DNA from 4 places in the Shewanella sp. LC6 genome. Region 1 is predicted to be linked to each of the others. Evidence: predicted binding sites of a transcription regulator. Region 1 holds the regulator's gene; each other region holds the start of a gene.

Evidence for each region. Region 1 encodes ArgR, which controls arginine synthesis, uptake and breakdown. Its sites were predicted from a motif close to ANTGAATANNTATTCANT; they were not measured.
Region 2: the regulator ArgR is predicted to act here: its motif matches at 1,292-1,309, upstream of FJD32_RS16665 (YjiH family protein).
Region 3: the regulator ArgR is predicted to act here: its motif matches at 1,667-1,684, upstream of argC (N-acetyl-gamma-glutamyl-phosphate reductase).
Region 4: the regulator ArgR is predicted to act here: its motif matches at 1,071-1,088, upstream of argA (amino-acid N-acetyltransferase).

What each region holds. Positions count from the first base shown of each region.
Region 1 is NZ_CP043902.1:4,296,923-4,301,274, forward strand. Features, by position in the region: gene FJD32_RS19230 (DUF393 domain-containing protein) at 1-248, shown strand, start outside; gene mdh (malate dehydrogenase) at 344-1,279, opposite strand; gene argR (transcriptional regulator ArgR) at 1,569-2,039, shown strand; gene FJD32_RS19245 (NAD(P)-dependent oxidoreductase) at 2,161-2,793, opposite strand; gene FJD32_RS19250 (LysR family transcriptional regulator) at 2,913-3,815, shown strand; gene FJD32_RS19255 (Dyp-type peroxidase) at 3,880-4,352, opposite strand, start outside.
Region 2 is NZ_CP043902.1:3,709,041-3,713,392, forward strand. Features, by position in the region: gene FJD32_RS25120 (hypothetical protein) at 1-687, opposite strand, end outside; gene FJD32_RS16665 (YjiH family protein) at 1,390-2,748, shown strand; gene FJD32_RS16670 (hypothetical protein) at 3,179-3,730, opposite strand; gene FJD32_RS16675 (serine protease) at 3,826-4,352, opposite strand, start outside.
Region 3 is NZ_CP043902.1:299,573-303,924, forward strand. Features, by position in the region: gene ppc (phosphoenolpyruvate carboxylase) at 1-1,297, opposite strand, end outside; gene argC (N-acetyl-gamma-glutamyl-phosphate reductase) at 1,916-2,896, shown strand; gene argB (acetylglutamate kinase) at 2,928-3,710, shown strand; gene FJD32_RS01380 (ornithine carbamoyltransferase) at 3,723-4,352, shown strand, end outside.
Region 4 is NZ_CP043902.1:533,085-537,436, reverse strand. Features, by position in the region: gene argA (amino-acid N-acetyltransferase) at 1-991, opposite strand, end outside; gene rpmG (50S ribosomal protein L33) at 1,304-1,477, opposite strand; gene rpmB (50S ribosomal protein L28) at 1,484-1,720, opposite strand; gene radC (DNA repair protein RadC) at 1,842-2,519, opposite strand; gene coaBC (bifunctional phosphopantothenoylcysteine decarboxylase/phosphopantothenate--cysteine ligase CoaBC) at 2,639-3,871, shown strand; gene dut (dUTP diphosphatase) at 3,868-4,326, shown strand.

The DNA.
Region 1 (4,352 bases):
ATAAAGACTACGCCAATACCATTCTCCATGGCGAAACCGCCTCCGGCCAAGTGCTGCTCGGGCTGGATGTCACCTGCAAAGCATGGGCGCTAACAGGCACTCGCCCTTGGGTACAAGCGCTACGCTTACCGCTTATCAAACCTATCGCGGATTGGTGCTACCTGAGATTCGCCAAGCACAGATACCGTATTTCCTATCTACTGACGGGTAAAGCCCGCTGTGACAGCCAATGCCAACTCCCCAAATAGCGAGACTCAAGATTAAGAACCCCTGTTTAGAGAACAAAGTTTAAAGCATAAAAAAACGGAGCCATTCGGCTCCGTCTTCTCATAATTCAGAAGAATTACTTAACGAAATCAACGCCTAGTTTGATATCGCCTTTCAGCGTATCTAACATAGAATCACGGGCGTTAGCTTCGAATGCGCTCACTTCACCGTAAGGCAGTACTTTTTCGATACCGTTTTTGCCTAACAATACTGGTTGAGCGAAGAATTCAGCGTGTTCGCTGCCGCCGTCAACGTAAGCACATTCAACGATGTTAGCTTCGCCTTGCAGACCACGAACCAGAGACATACCGAAACGGCATGCCGCTTGACCCATAGACAGGGTCGCGCTGCCGCCACCGGCTTTAGCTTCAACCACTTCAGTACCCGCGTTTTGGATACGTTTAGTTAAAGAAGCCACTTCTTCATCAGAGAAAGTCACGCCTTCAACTTGAGACAGTAATGGCAGAATAGTCACGCCACTGTGGCCGCCGATCACGTTGATTTTAACGTCAGCAACGTTTAAGCCTTTTAATTCAGCGATGAAAGTCTCAGAACGGATAACGTCCAGAGTGGTCACGCCGAATAAACGGTTCTTATCGTAAACACCTGCTTTTTTCAGCACTTCAGCAGCAATAGCAACTGTAGTGTTTACTGGGTTAGTGATAATACCCACGAGCGCTTTAGGGCAAGTAACAGCCACTTTCTCGATCAGGTTGCGAACGATACCCGCGTTGATATTGAACAGATCTGAACGATCCATACCAGGCTTACGTGCAACACCAGCAGAGATAAGCACAACGTCAGCACCCACGAGGGCAGGCGTTGGATCTTCACCAGCAAAACCTTTGATTTCAACCGCAGTTGGGATATGGCTCAAGTCAACCGCAACACCCGGAGTTACCGGTGCGATATCGTATAGAGACAGTTGAGAACCCGCAGGTAATTGAGTTTTTAACAGTAGGGCAAGAGCCTGGCCGATACCACCAGCAGCACCAAGTACAGCAACTTTCATAGTTATCTCCGTTATTTCTCGGATATTGTGACATGGATCTATTTTGCGTTGGCGTCACATTACTGGAATGTCACGCTAATTTCAATTATCCCTTAGTCGTTGATTCAAAGATTTACTAAAACAGCGCGTTGCAATGTTGAATATTTACTCTAGTTCAACAAATACATTTATAAATGAATTAGCACGAAGTGAGTTAATTGCATTTTTATTCAGTCATTATGGTTATTTGTTGACAGTTTAACCAAAACTATTCAGAATAAGCCTGTTTTTTTGAATAAAGAATAAGACTATGCAAACGACCAAGAATCAGGATGACCTTGTTAGAATTTTTAAGGCGATTTTAAAAGAGGAGCGCTTTGGCTCCCAGAGTGAAATCGTCACCGCCTTACAAGCAGAAGGCTTTACTAATATAAACCAATCTAAAGTGTCTCGTATGCTCAGCAAGTTCGGTGCCGTGCGCACTCGCAACGCTAAGCAGGAGATGGTTTATTGCTTACCTGCCGAATTAGGCGTGCCCACTGCGGGCAGCCCGTTAAAGAATTTAGTACTCGATGTTGACCATAACCAAGCGATGATTGTTGTCCGCACTAGCCCAGGCGCCGCACAATTAATTGCTCGTTTGTTAGACTCCATCGGTAAACCTGAAGGGATTTTGGGAACCATTGCGGGTGACGATACGATCTTTATTTGTCCATCTAGCATTCAAGATATCGCCGATACCTTGGAAACCATCAAATCTTTATTCAACTACGCAGAATAAAAAAACAGGTCAGCTTGCTGACCTGTTCTATTTCCACTGTACGCTTTTCAGTCCAGCATTACCCTAATTTCAGGGCTTGTGTCCCGCTTACGTTACAGTATTTAGCCGAATCTCCTCAGCTTTAGTAAGCCACACTGATCCTTTGATTGGGATGCGCCGCTTTTTCTGCTTCATCGAGCATGGCTTTGGCGTAATCACTCACCGAAATCCGGCTACGGCCATTTGCATCGGTAAAGAAGCTATCGCCACCTAAACGGTAAGAGCCTTCGCTTGCACCAGGGTAGATCTCTGCCGCTGGGCTGACAAAAGTCCAGTTAACAGTGGTGTTGGCGGCGCGAAATGCCTTTAATGCTTCACCTTGAGCCAGAGCTTCATCCTTATAGGCAGGCGGGAAATCTGGGCTTGAAACCAAAGTTACTCCCGGTGCCACTTCTAGACTACCTGCCCCACCAACCCACAATAAACGTGGCACTTTAGCCTGTGGCAATACGGCTAATAGATTATTAACTGTTTTCGCCACTAAGCCGTGATTCTGCTCGGCGCGGCCGCCCACTGAAGCAATTAACACATCCACGCCTGCAAAGGTTTCAGCGGTTAATGGCTGAGTCAGGTCAACACTACGCACTTCTGCCGCCGTTTCACCAAGCTTGCTTGGGTCACGCACTAAGGCGACGACGTCATGACCACGGCTTAAGGCTTCATTTAAAATGGTTCCGCCAATCCAACCCGATGCACCTAATACTGCAATTTTCATTTGATAAGTCTCACTGCTGATTTAAATTGAGACCAGTTTACTTGCGATACTTAGCGTGATAAATATCGATAAATGAGCAGGATTGTTTCAGATTGAGATACTAATGGGTGTAATTATATATGGATAAAATCGCCGCCATGCGTAGCTTTATCGAAGTGGCCAACTGTGGCAGCTTTACTAAGGCCGCAGAACACCTCGATCTCAGTCGTTTACAGGTTTCTCGCCATATTCAAGAAATTGAGCAGTGGCTCAGTTTACGCCTGCTACACCGCACCACCCGCAGCGTTAGCCTGACCTTGCAGGGTGAAGAAGCCCTGCAATATTGTCAACGGGTGCTGAGTGAAGTCGCCGCAATGGAAAGCCGCGCCCATAGTCATAACACTGAATTAGTCGGCAGTATTCGTATTGCCACACCCGTCGGACTTGGGCAGCACAGTCTGTTTGATGTGGTCGATCGCTTTATAAAATTGCACCCTAAGGTCAATATTCAGCTGTTAATGTCGGATAGTTTTGCTCAATTAGTGGATGAGCGGGTGGACGTGGCACTGCGCTATACCGAGCAGCCCGATGAGAATTTGATTGCCCGTAAATTGATGAGCATAGATGCTGTGCTGTGCGCCGCGCCCAGTTACTTGTCTCAAGCCGAGCCGTTAACCGTCCCTAACGATCTGCTCAGCCATAATTGCCTTATCCATAGTTCGCAGCAACATTGGCAGCTACTCAAGGAGCAACAGAGTGAGCTGATAAAACCTATGGGGAATCTGATGGCCAATGAAATGGGAGTGCTGGTCAGCGCCGCATTGCGTGGGCATGGCATTGCCTACTTGCCCTGTGACTTAGCTAATCAATATCTGGCCAGCGGTCAACTGCAAGAAGTGCTCCCAGAATACACGGCGCCTGGGCAAACCCTGTGGGCCGTGTACTTATCTCGCAGTTACCAACAAGCGCTAGTACGCGCCTTTATCGATTTTACCGCTCAGCAATGGCAACTCGATATCAATAAGTGGACAGCGGCGAGTTAAGCCCACAAACAAAAACGCACTGAGGCTTTAAGGCTCAGTGCGTTTAGTCGCGATTTGCGAAGGGTTAATTATCGAATTGCATCAAAAAATCTAAGCTTGGGGCGAAAAACGACGAGCCAGTTAACGCACTGGTGAAGTGCATCAAGTGATCATGATTACCCGCACCATCACCAAACACCATGCTATGGAGCATCTTCTCGAAGTGATCCGGCGTGCGGCAGGTTGAAATAAACATCAAGCCTTGTTCTTTGAGCGAGCCGTAAGGCATGCTCTGGCGCAAAATCTCGATGGACTTGCCGTTTTCATCCTTGAGGTTTACCCGCTTGATATGGCTGGTTAATGGCTTATCTTCCGACTCGTATTCGATGTTGTCTTGCTTGGTACGACCGATAATATCTTCTTGCTTTTTAAGCGGTAATCTATGCCACTTACTCAAGTTGTGGGCGTACTTTTGTACGTGAATATAGCTGCCGCCCTTAAATTCAGGGTCTTCATCCCCAACCAAGGCAACCTCTTGGCGATGACGCCCTTTCGGGT
Region 2 (4,352 bases), 590 kb from region 1:
AGCGAGTGACTGTGGAGTAAGCAGTAGCGCCGCCGTCCAACTTAATAAACTCCCAAGCGCAATCCACTCTAACAATGCAGGCCACCATAAATCGGGCCTTGGCAATTGCAGCACCATTTCTTGATAGAAAGGTCTGTCTCCTTCCGTTAAGCCCAATGCTAACAGCGGCACATAGAGAAAAGTCATCATACTGAGCAATACCAACAGCGCTAATAATATCGTCAAGCGCTGACGGTGCTGCGAGCCGAATCCCACCCATAGTAGATAACAAATTGCACTTAAGCTGCCAAAGTAGAAAAACCATTTAAGTGCGAGGATATGCAAGTGATACACATTGACTGGAAATAGCCCAACACAGGCTAAGGCTAAAAACGTCAGTGCTAGAGCGCAAAAGAAAGGATATCCCCAAAACCCGCTTACAGTCTGTAGGGAGGAAAGACAATAAAAAACAACGCTTAAACTGCCAAAAAATAAACCGCCATTGAGCACCACGGCAAAGCTAGAATGGCCATAGGTTCCCAATTCACTCAGTGTATGATTTAAAAAATTGAAGGAGCGTGTTTCAGAATAATCAAATCCGAATACCGCCACACAGATCCCCAGCATCAATCCAAAAATACCAAGAAAACCAAACTTAGTGGCAAGTGCCGAGCCCCTTGTCGCCATATTCATTTTTATAACAGTCATGGATAATTTAGCCAAACCAAAGTAGTACTAACTTACATGGAATTACAAAGAATTAAAGCGGCCCCTATCCTCTTTAGCGTAATATTTTATTTCATCACTATTCGCGATTTTTTAGTCATCGCAAAAACACTCGTAATTTAGTCATTTTTCAATAAAATATATGCAAATCCAAAGTTAAAAATGAATAAATAATCACAATAAATTCAATTATCGCTGTATCGTCCCAAAAGGTTACCCCATCATTCTCACCAGTGTTAGTTGGCTCACATTAAGTTAGCAACAACTGAAGCCCCGATACGATTCATGGACAAAAAAGCATCTAAAAGTGTAATTAGTGAAGATCCATTGAGAAAATTTTGAACAAAATATCACAAAAAAACCAATAACCCCAAGAGCAAAACAACTCAATAAACAATTCGCAACACCATTCTATAATTAGTTGATTAAATTAAAATAAACTGCATCAAAACGCTATTTTATGCCCAAATCATTCATTAGAAATCGTCCAAATAACTATGCTATTTTGCTGCTTATCTCAAACAAATTTCCGAATCGTTTTACATGGCGGCGCTAAGCGAGTAATCTTCCCCCTTCTCGATTTTGAGTTGAATGAAAATGCACCTCACCCCAGCAAAGAATGCGGTTTTGAGAGAGCATTTATTCAAGTTTATTTGTGCGACTCGTACTTTAAGGTGTACACCATTGGCTACTGAACATAAAAACCGCAACATTAAGACGATACTCACCTTTATCGTCCCTTCGCTGATCGGTCTGCTGCTGTTTATGACCCCTATCAGCTATAACGATGCGATAACGATTCCCATCGCAATCATCTCTAAAGCACTGCAAAGCGTGTTAAGCGATGTATTAACCTTAATCGTGACTGTGATTGTTGTCGCCATGGCCTTTGCCTCTGTGCTGACAAAGTTACTCAAACCTAAGTTTGTGCTGAACAATCACTTCCTCAATGGTTTACTCAACATCAGCCCGCTGTGGCTTACCACCCGTGTCGTTGGCGCTGTCTTTATCGTGCTGACCTACTTTGGCATTGGCCCTGAAGCGATTAACTCCTCAAGTACTGGTGCCTTAGTGCTGAACGACCTGTTACCCGTACTCTTCTCGGTGTTTATCTTCGCCGGTATGTTGCTGCCACTGCTATTAAACTTCGGTCTATTAGAGCTATTTGGTACTCTGCTGACTAAAGTGATGCGCCCCGTGTTTAACCTGCCAGGTCGCAGCGCCATCGACTGTATGGCCTCTTGGTTAGGTGATGGTAGCGTTGGGATCCTGCTGACCAGCAAGCAATACGAAGCGCGTTTTTACACCCAAAGGGAAGCCGCGGTTATCGGTACCACCTTCTCGGCGGTGTCAATTACCTTCAGCTTAGTGGTGATCTCACAGGTGAAGTTAGAGCATATGTTTGTGCCCTTCTACCTGACTGTGTGTTTAGCGGGTTTTGCGGCGGCCGTGATTGTACCTAAGTTACCGCCACTGTCGTGGAAGAAGGATAACTATATCGACGATACGCCACGTCAACCCGATGATGAGATGATCCCCGCAGGACACGGCGCACTCTCTTGGGGCTTTGATAAAGCGCTCGAGAAAGCGGCCAGTGCTGGTGGTATCAAAGCCGTCTTAAATGAAGGTATTAAAAACGTTATCGATATGATATTTGGCATTCTCCCTGTAGTAATGGCCATTGGTACCACGGCGCTGATCATCGCCGAGCATACGTCCATCTTCAATTACTTAGGTATGCCGTTTATTCCGTTACTGGAACTGCTGCATATCCCTGAAGCGACCGAAGCCTCTAAAACCATCGTTGTCGGCTTTGCCGATATGTTTATCCCGTCGATTTTAGCCAGCTCTATCGAATCGGATATGACCCGCTTTGTGATTGCTGCCTTATCAGTCACACAGCTGATTTACATGAGTGAAGTGGGCGCGCTGCTGATTGGCAGTAAGATCCCAGTGAATTTTGTTGAGCTATTTGTCGTGTTCGTACTGCGTACCTTAGTGACGTTGCCAGTCATTGCTGGCGTGGCTCATTTGCTGTTCTAAGCGCAACATCACCTAAAATATCAAGGGGAGTCAGATTAACTGACTCCCCTTTTTTATACTGTCCAAACTCCACTCGTAACCACACAACTCAGTTTAAGAATAAAAGCAAAATAGCCATTTGATCTGCTCAACGAGTTTATTGTCATTGTTTCCCCAGTGACTCGCCGTGAATATATCCCTATAGGCTCGACGGCGACATCCATGTCGCCAACGGTCACTGATGCCCCAATGCCAATTTTAACTACCCATTTGCCGTATGTACGCAAAAAGCTAAGGGACAAAAGCGTGTCAGAACCTCGGCTGCATCAGGCGAATTTCGGATAAAAATTTCTATGGCGATAACGGCGTTGTAATCGGCAAAAAATTGTTGGCTAAAATTTTGTGAGGCACGAACAAAGCCAACGGTTTTTTGTTCGCGTTTACAACTTTGTTAGCTGTGCGCTGCGCGGTCATTGTAAATGTTATCGGCTCGTTCAAAAACAGCTCTGTGTTCATTTGAACATACCGCAACTTCAGCCCAAGTAATAACGGCGTCGAAATTCCTAACAGTAGTTGCTTTAGGCCTGTATTTCGATGAGCACAACCCTACAAGATAAACTTGATTCCAAGGTAGCTCACTACTCTGTATCATTTCTTTAGCAAGAACCATCTTTTCGATTTGATTAGGGCTAAATTTTTGGTTTGCTTTGGCCTCAACCAATACGATTGATTCATCAGAAAGAACAAACACATTATCGAATGTCTGTTTCTCAAACGACTTATCTTCACGACCAATATATCCCTCTTTCGCTAAATCTCTGAATAAACATATTTCATAGCCACTATCTATTATTTCAACACCACTATCCAAACCTAGCTTATTGATTAACAACGTTTGAAGCGGTTCACGATCGCTGACATACGCATGATGCAGAGATGAAGTAAAAAAAACTTCCGTTCTTGTTATTTCACTTAATTTTTTCATATACATTTGAGAAGCCATGAGATGAATTGCTATTGACACCTAACGTCTGAAATAAGCGGCGCGTGGTAGCGCGTCCGGCGCCGAAGGCGCGAAGTTAATTGATTTGTTAGGCATTATTTCAGCTTCCCTTCAAAGGCCAACAACTGCTCCGCCTTTATGATGATCCCTAAATTATTCGGAATTCCTGCAACAGCCACTGCTCGTTGTTGCGTTGCAACTGGAACAACTATTACATCACCTTGCACCGTATGTTGAGGTCCTGCGTATAACACCCCTAAAAGCTTTATCCTAGACCCCATCACAAGCGCATTACGAGTTTGGTAATTACCGATCTCAAACAGCAGAACAGGTGAGCCACTGGAGCCAGGAAAACAAGCCGCATCAATCAAAAACTCTTTCTTTCCGTTCCAATCTCTTTTGTAATCAGATGCCAAAACACCTTTTCTGAAAATTGGAAGGTTATTAGCCTTGTCCCATAATCCGTTAGGATAGCCAACCATTAAAATATTCTCTAACCCGAGCATATCGTTTAGATCGGCCTCTGTGGGAATAAGCTCCTTATCCAGAGTTATAAAATAAAACTGGGTGTTTGTTGCTTCAGCTTCCCGGATTAGCGGCGCTATAGGCATAACGCATAGGT
Region 3 (4,352 bases), 1.0 Mb from region 1:
TTTCGGTTTCATCCCAATGATTAAAGTCACCCATACCTAGATAGCGGGTTAACTCTGCAAGTACATCGCAGTGACGGCCGGCGTCTTGGCGAATGTCGAGCCTAAGCATATGAATGCCAAAACAAGCGAGACGGCGCAAAATGTCGAGCAGTAAACCGTTAGCAATCAAACGCATGCCGCAGTCACATAAACTCTTATACAGCATCTCTAGCGGCGCTTTAAGATCGCTTTCTTGCCAAATCAGCGTCGACTTATCCACTTCAGGATTGTGGCCCTCAATACGGGCATTTAAGTAATCTATGGTGTCACGCAGTTTTTGTCTTAATGAGCGCAGCACAAAACGATAGGGTTCGCAGCTATTGTTGGTATAAGCCTTTAATTCATCATTGGCTTCTTCCATTGAGAGTTCACCCACTAGTAACACTATATCCTTGAGGAATAAACGTGCCGCAGCATGGCGATTACGGTCTAACACTTCTTGGGTGACTTTGGCGGTCACAAAGGGGTTACCGTCGCGATCACCACCCATCCAGCTTGAGAAGCGCACCGGTGCAATATCGATAGGCAATTGCTGGCCAGTGCGCTCTTGTACTTGATCGTTGAGCTGCCTTAAAAAGTCGGGGACGGCGTGCCAGAGAGATTCTTCAATCGTCGATAATCCCCAGCGGGCTTCATCCACTGGCGTTGGGCGCTCACGGCGAATTTCATTGGTGTGCCAGATTTGGGCGATTAACTGGCGCAGACGCAGATTAATTTGGCGACGTTCTCTATCGGATAATTGATCGTTTTCTTGCTCGGCGAGGCAATCCACAATCGCCGCATATTTTTGGATCAGTGTGCGGCGAGAGATTTCCGTTGGATGTGCGGTGAGGACTAAGTCGATATCAAGCGTCTTTAAGCAATCCAACATCTTGGTTTGATCGATACGGCCATTCAGCATACGGCCAAGCAACTGTTCGACCGGATCCGGTACACAAACCAGTTCATCACAGTTACGGCTAATAGTATGAAATTGTTCGGATAAGTTTGCTAGGTTGAGGAATTGGTTGAAGGCTTTGGCAAAAGGCACTAACTCTTCATCGGGGAGTGCGGTCAGCAGTTCTAGCATTTGCTCCCGTGCCGCCTCATCGCCACGGCGGGAATCTTTTGCAAGTTTACGAATTTGCTCAACCTTCTCGAGGAAAGAATCACCGAGGTGGGTGCGCATTGTATCGCCAAGGATCTGCCCTAACATACTCACGTTTGATCTTAACGACGCATACATGTCGGTCACATTGTCTGCCACATTACCTGCCATAGTTACTCCGAATAGAAAAACATCAAAATCCGCTTTGTATTAGCCCGCTAGCACAATACCTACCACTGAGGGCAATGGTCAACAGCAGAACTTATAACTTATACGACTGGCTTATCTTATATGCAACTAATCACGATAATTGTTGAGGAATATTCAATATAAATGCGAGCTAACGCAATATTTTATTATGTTTAGCCAAAGTGAATATGAACTGCATTATTTTGGCTTTGCGTACATGTATATCAGGTGTTAATAAAAAGGACTGATTTTTCAGTCTTTCATCCATAGATAACTGAGTTATAAAGAAGTTAGTGAGGTATTGTGTCATTTGCTAAGCGTGCTTGAACGCAGATTAAAGATAAAATTTAATAAAAATATATATTCACATATATTGCATAAATAGATCTTTGTGGTAGTCTAGCCTGCAGTTGAGATGAGTCACCCCTTGTGACCTGTAGAGTAAATATCATGATGTATAGCGTTAAGCCGTCAGTGAATAAAATAACGAGCCATTACGATTTCCCACGACGATAGTCCTGTCATCATAGATATGCGCTGTTGCGTATACGCTATTCATCTATTCTTTAAGTCTCTTTGATTTGGTTTATAAAAATACATATGAAAAATATCGCCATTATCGGCGCCAGTGGTTACACAGGTGCACAACTCACTGCTTTAGTCCATGCGGAGTCTGAATTATCAATTCAAGGCCTGTATGTCTCTGAAAATAGTTTAGATAAAGGTAGAGCTTTAGCAGATTTGTACCCTGTCTACAGCCACATTGACTTAGTTCTGTCACCATTGACTGAAGAAGCGAAGGCTAAGATTGTCGCTGAGGCGGATGCAGTGGTGTTGGCGACCGAGCACTCGGTGAGTTTGCATCTAGCTGCATGGTTTTATCACCAAGGTTTAGCGGTATTTGATTTAAGCGGTGCCTATCGTTTCAGTGATGTGGCGCAGTACCCTAAGTGGTACGGTTTTGAGCACGAATATCCCGAGGTGCTAGCCAAGGCTGTTTATGGTCTTGCCGAGTGGAATGCCAAAGAAGTCGCCGCAACTAAGATGATTGCTGTGCCAGGTTGTTACCCAACAGCATCATTAACCGCTTTGAAACCATTAAAGAATTTACTGACCTCCGCCTATCCGGTGATCAATGCGGTCAGCGGTGTGACGGGCGCGGGCCGTAAGGCACAGCTGCATACCAGTTTTTGCGAAGTGAGCCTCACACCCTACGGCGTATTAGGCCACAGACATCAACCCGAAATTGCCACTCAACTGGGGCAAGAGGTGATCTTCACGCCGCACCTTGGCAACTTCAAGCGCGGCATTTTAGCAACCATCACGGTACAGCTAAAACCGGGCACCACCACCGCCGATGTGGCTGCGGCATACAGTGTGTATGACCAAGCCCCGCTGGTGACGGTGAAACAGAACCAGTTCCCGAAAGTAGATGATGTAGTGCTGACTCCGAATTGCCACTTAGGTTGGAAGTTTGATGAGAACAGTGGCTACTTAGTGGTTGCCAGTGCCATCGACAATTTGATGAAAGGCGCGGCGAGCCAAGCCCTGCAATGCATAAAGATTCACTTTAACCTTTAACCGTTCATCCTTATTTAAGAGAGTCGTCAAGATGTCTACCAACAACTCAGTATTAGTTCTTAAAGTCGGCGGCGCCCTGCTGCAGTGTGAAATGGGGATGGCGCGTTTAATGGATACCGCCGCAGCAATGATCGCAAATGGTCAGCAGGTGCTGATGGTGCATGGCGGTGGCTGTTTGGTCGATGAGCAATTAGCCGCAAACGGCATGGAAACCGTCAAGTTAGAAGGCCTGCGGGTGACCCCGCCTGAGCAAATGCCGATCATTGCCGGTGCACTGGCCGGAACATCAAACAAGATCCTCCAAGGCGCAGCGACAAAGGCTGGGATTGTGAGTGTGGGCATGAGCTTAGCCGATGGCAACACAGTATCGGCCAAGATCAAAGATGAGCGTTTAGGGTTAGTGGGCGAGGTTTCTCCTAAGGACGCCACTTACCTCAAGTTTATTCTGTCCCAAGGTTGGATGCCGATTTGTAGCTCAATTGCCATGATGGACGATGGCCAAATGCTAAACGTGAACGCCGATCAAGCGGCGACGGTATTAGCTAAGTTGGTCGGTGGCAAGTTGGTGCTGCTATCGGATGTGTCTGGCGTACTCGATGGTAAAGGTCAATTAATCCCTTCACTGAATGGTAAGCAGATTGCCGAGTTGGTTAAGCAAGGCGTGATCGAAAAGGGAATGAAAGTAAAAGTTGAAGCTGCGCTCGAAGTGGCGCAGTGGATGGGGCAGGCGGTTCAAGTGGCCTCATGGCGTGATGCAAGCCAATTAGTCGCATTAGCAAAAGGTGAGGCCGTGGGCACACAAATCCAACCATAAGCGGAGTAGGTTATGAAGCATTTACTATCGATAAAAGAGTTAACCCAGCAGCAGTTGCTGGATCTGATTACCTTGGCAAAGACGATTAAAGCGAATCCCGCTGAGTATCGTCATGCACTGGACGGTAAGAGTGTGGTGATGTTATTTGAAAAGCCATCTCTGCGTACTCGTGTTAGCTTCGATATCGGTATTAACAAGCTCGGTGGCCACTGTTTATACCTAGACCAGCAAAATGGTGCCTTAGGTAAGCGGGAATCGGTCGCTGACTTTGCTTCTAACCTGTCCTGTTGGGCCGATGCCATTGTGGCTAGAACGTTCTCCCACACGACTATCGAACAATTAGCTGAGTTTGGTAGTGTGCCCGTGATTAATGCACTTTCGGATTTATACCATCCTTGCCAAGCTTTAGCCGATTTTTTAACCTTGGCCGAGCATTTTGAAAATATCAGTGATGCTAAGTTAGCGTATGTGGGTGATGGTAATAACGTTACTAACTCATTGATGTATTGCGCGGCCATTCTCGGTGCCACCATGACAGTGATCTGCCCTGCGGGTCACTTTCCTGATGGCTACGTTGTGGCCGAAGTGCAAGAGCTCGCGAGCCGATATGGCGGCAAGGTTGTACTGACTTCAGATATTGAT
Region 4 (4,352 bases), 1.3 Mb from region 1:
TCTCAATCTCAAGCTGCTCACGGCTTCGGCGCACCAAAATCCCTTGCTCTTCCAGAGGACGGATTAAATTCAATATGCCGCCAATATCGCTAATCGATGCGCGGCGCAGGCGCTCAGCGCTTTCTGTCACGATTTGCGTGCCTATGCCTTCGCGGGAGAACAACTCCTGCAGCAAGGCACCATCATCAAGATAGCTAACCAAATGACAACGGGGTACCCCATTACGGCACGCATCAATACTCGCCTTGAGGAAAGCCATCGTGCCCACACAGGCAGAACCTTGCTCAGCAAGCTTAGTCAGAATATTTTGCGCATCATTTGGCATTAATTCGGCAATCACATCGCCATTGCGATCGAGGATGCCATTTTGCGAACTAAAGCCAATCATCTTGTCGGCCTTAAGCTTGATAGCAACCTGAGTGGCAATCTCTTCGGCCGTGAGGTTAAAGCTTTCGCCAGTGACGGATGCAGCAATCGGCCCCATCAACACGATACAGTGGTTATCGAGCTGACGCTTAAGCCCTTGAGTATCGATACGGCGCACTTTGCCGCTTAGACAAAAATCCACACCATTATCGACGCCCAGTGGCTGAGCAATCACAAAGTTACCGCTGACTAAGTTAATTTGCGCACCTTGCATCGGCGTATTGCTTAAACTCATCGATAAACGCGCGGTAATATCAAACTGTAATGCACCCGCGACTTGCTTAATGACTTTGAGTGAGTCTTCATCCGTGATACGTACACCTTCGTGGTAGGCGGGTTCAATCCCATTGGCGGCTAACGCTGCATCGATTTGCGGCCTCGCGCCATACACCAACACCACTTTAATACCCAAACTGTGTAACAACGCCACGTCATTCAAAATGCCGCGAAATTGATTTTGTGCTAAAGCCTCGCCACCCAACATCACCACAAAGGTTTTCCCTCTATGGGCATTAACGTAAGGGGCAGAATGACGAAATCCATCAACCAGTTCAGTGGTACGCACGCGTTGTTTACACCTCATATTTAAGCTGGTACCCCCAAAATGGCTTACCAGGAGTGAATAACGAAAACCCGCGTATAGTATTGCATTTTAATTCACCAATAAAGAATTTATTCTCATTAAAATGCAGTTTTAATACAAAAAAGTGCTTATATTTTCAAAAAATTGCACTTTTGATAAATGATTACATTTTTTTAACCAAATATGATTTAGTCGCAATCGCCAAATATGGGACAGATTTATCTCATCTTGATGACGAAAAGCCAAAAAAAAGCCCCTTAGATAAGGGGCTTTTCTCGAAACACTAAACAAGGATTACTTGATTTTTGCTTCTTTGTAGATAACGTGCTGACGAATAACTGGATCAAATTTTTTGATTTCCATTTTTTCTGGCATGTTACGCTTGTTTTTTTCAGTTGTGTAGAAGTGACCAGTTTTAGCTGTAGAAACTAATTTGATCTTCTCACGATTACCTTTAGCTTTAGCCATGATCTATTACACCTTCTCGCCACGGGCACGAAGTTCAGCAACAACAACTTCAATACCTTTCTTATCGATCAGACGGATACCTTTAGTAGATACACGTAACTGTACGAAACGTTTTTCTTCTTCTAACCAAAAACGGTGGTTTTGTAGGTTAGGTAAAAAACGACGACGGGTCGCGTTTTTTGCGTGCGAACGGTTGTTACCAACCATCGGCTTCTTGCCAGTAACTTGGCATACTCTTGACATGTCAATCTTCTCCAAAAACAATTTTAACGCTCGAGCATTAATGTGCCTCGTATGGCCGTCGCCCGAGGCACAAAGAGGGCGCATTTTATACACGATCACAGAGTGAAGATCAAGTGTTAGATTAATTAATCCAGCCTCGTTCCGCGAAGGAAACTATCTCTCGATCACCAACAACCATATGATCCAACAGGGATACATCTATGGTTGCCAACGCATTTTTTAATCGCTCAGTTATTCGTCTGTCAGCCTGACTGGGCTCGGCAATACCAGACGGATGATTGTGACACACTATGACGGCAGCAGCCTTTTTCTCCAGCACTAAGCTCACCACTTCACGTGGGTACACTGAGGCTGAATCTATTGTTCCGCGGAATAATTCGACGAACTGAATCACTCTATGCTGGCTATCCAGCAGCAAAATTGCGAACACTTCATAGGAGCGGTCAGCTAATTGTCTCATTAAATAATCCCGAGTTAAATCGGGATTTGTCAAAACCTGACCTCTCTGCAGGTTTTCTTGTGCCACACGCCTCGCTAATTCAGCCGCGGCTTGAAGCTGGGCGTATTTTACAGGTCCCACGCCAGGAAGTCGACACACCTGATGCTTTGGTGCGCAAAGTAAGCTTCTTAAACCACCAAATTCTTGAATAAGTGAGCGGGCAAGGTCTACGGCATTCAGCCCAGACAGGCCATTACGCAACAACACCGCCAGTAATTCGGCATCCGAGAGATGACTAGCGCCTTTTAGCAATAACTTATCCCGCGGCCCTTCTCCCTCTAGCCAATCCTTAATCGCCATGTGACCTCCTGTCGTCGCATATTTTTACTTTAGCAAGTATGGACGAGATTTTTTGAACTGGGACAGTCACGCCAATTCATCGCTTTGTGGTATGGTTGGCGACATTATTTCAATCTCGGATGATGTCTGTGAGCCTGATAACAAAAAACGTCCTACTGGGTATTGGTGGCGGCATTGCGGCCTACAAAAGTGCGGATTTAGTGCGCCGCTTAAAAGAACGCGGCTTTGATGTACGTGTGGTAATGAGCCAAAGTGCGATGGAATTTATTACCCCACTCACACTGCAAGCCTTATCAGGGCATCCTGTATCATCGAGCTTACTCGATCCCGCCGCCGAAGCGGCGATGGGGCATATTGAACTGGCGCGATGGGCCGATTTAGTGATTATCGCCCCTTCTACAGCAAATCTTATCGCCCGAATCAATGCAGGCATGGCTGATGAATTAATCACAACCACTTGTCTTGCCACTGAAGCGCCAATTGCGCTCTGCCCTGCGATGAATCAGCAGATGTATCGTAATCTCGCCACTCAAGCCAATTTAGCCAGTTTACAAAGCCGTGGTTACACCCTGTGGGGACCGGCAAGTGGCAGTCAAGCTTGCGGTGAAGTGGGCCCTGGCCGCATGCTCGAACCGCTCGAAATTGCCGAACTTGCGAGTCGCTTTTTTGCAACAAAAGATGTCTATGCTGAACAGGAGTCACAACCGCTAGCAGGCCAATCGGTACTGATCACCGCAGGCCCAACCCGCGAAGCCATCGATCCTGTACGCTATATCTCTAATCACAGCTCAGGCAAGATGGGCTTTGCCTTAGCGAAGGCCGCGGCCGATATGGGCGCCGATGTGACCTTGGTCGCAGGACCCGTAAATTTAGCCACCCCAGAAGGGGTGACACGAATCAATGTTGAATCGGCACAGAATATGCTCGATGCTGTGATGGAGAATGTTGATAATAAAGATATTTTTATCGGCTGTGCGGCGGTTGCTGACTATCGCGTCAGCGATATTGCCACCAGTAAAATCAAAAAGTCAGCGGAAGAAATGCAACTTGCGCTGGTGAGGAATCCTGATATCTTAGCGACGGTCGCAAGCTTGGCAAACCGTCCTTTTATGGTGGGATTTGCCGCAGAAACCCATGATGTAGAAGCCTACGCCCGCGATAAACTCAAACGTAAAAATTTGAATATGATCGCGGCAAACGATGTATCCGTTGCTGGTCTAGGCTTTAACGCCGATGCCAATGCCCTGCGCGTATTCTGGCCACAGGGTAGTCAAGATTTGCCTGCTACCGATAAACTCACGTTGGCTCGGCAATTACTTTCGTTGATAGTGAAAGAAAAACAACACAAATGAAAACACCGATTGAATTAAAGATCCTCGATTCCCGTATTGGCTCTGAATTCCCGCTGCCTGCCTATGCCACACCAGGCAGCGCAGGCATGGATCTTCGCGCCATGATAGATACCACCATGACGATAGCCCCGGGAGAAACTCAGTTAATCCCAACGGGTATCGCCATCCATGTAGCAGATCCAGGCCTTGCAGCAGTGATTTTACCGCGTTCAGGCCTTGGGCATAAGCACGGTATCGTCCTTGGAAATCTGGTTGGGCTTATCGATTCGGATTATCAGGGGCCCTTAATGGTCTCTTGTTGGAACCGCAGCGATACCCCATTTACCTTAGAAATCGGTGATCGTCTCGCACAACTGGTGTTTGTCCCTGTGGTACAAGCACAATTCAAACTCGTTGATGAGTTCGATAGCTCAGACCGTGGTGAAGGTGGATTTGGCCATTCTGGCACTAAATAACCTGAATCGTTATTGAGCGAAGGATA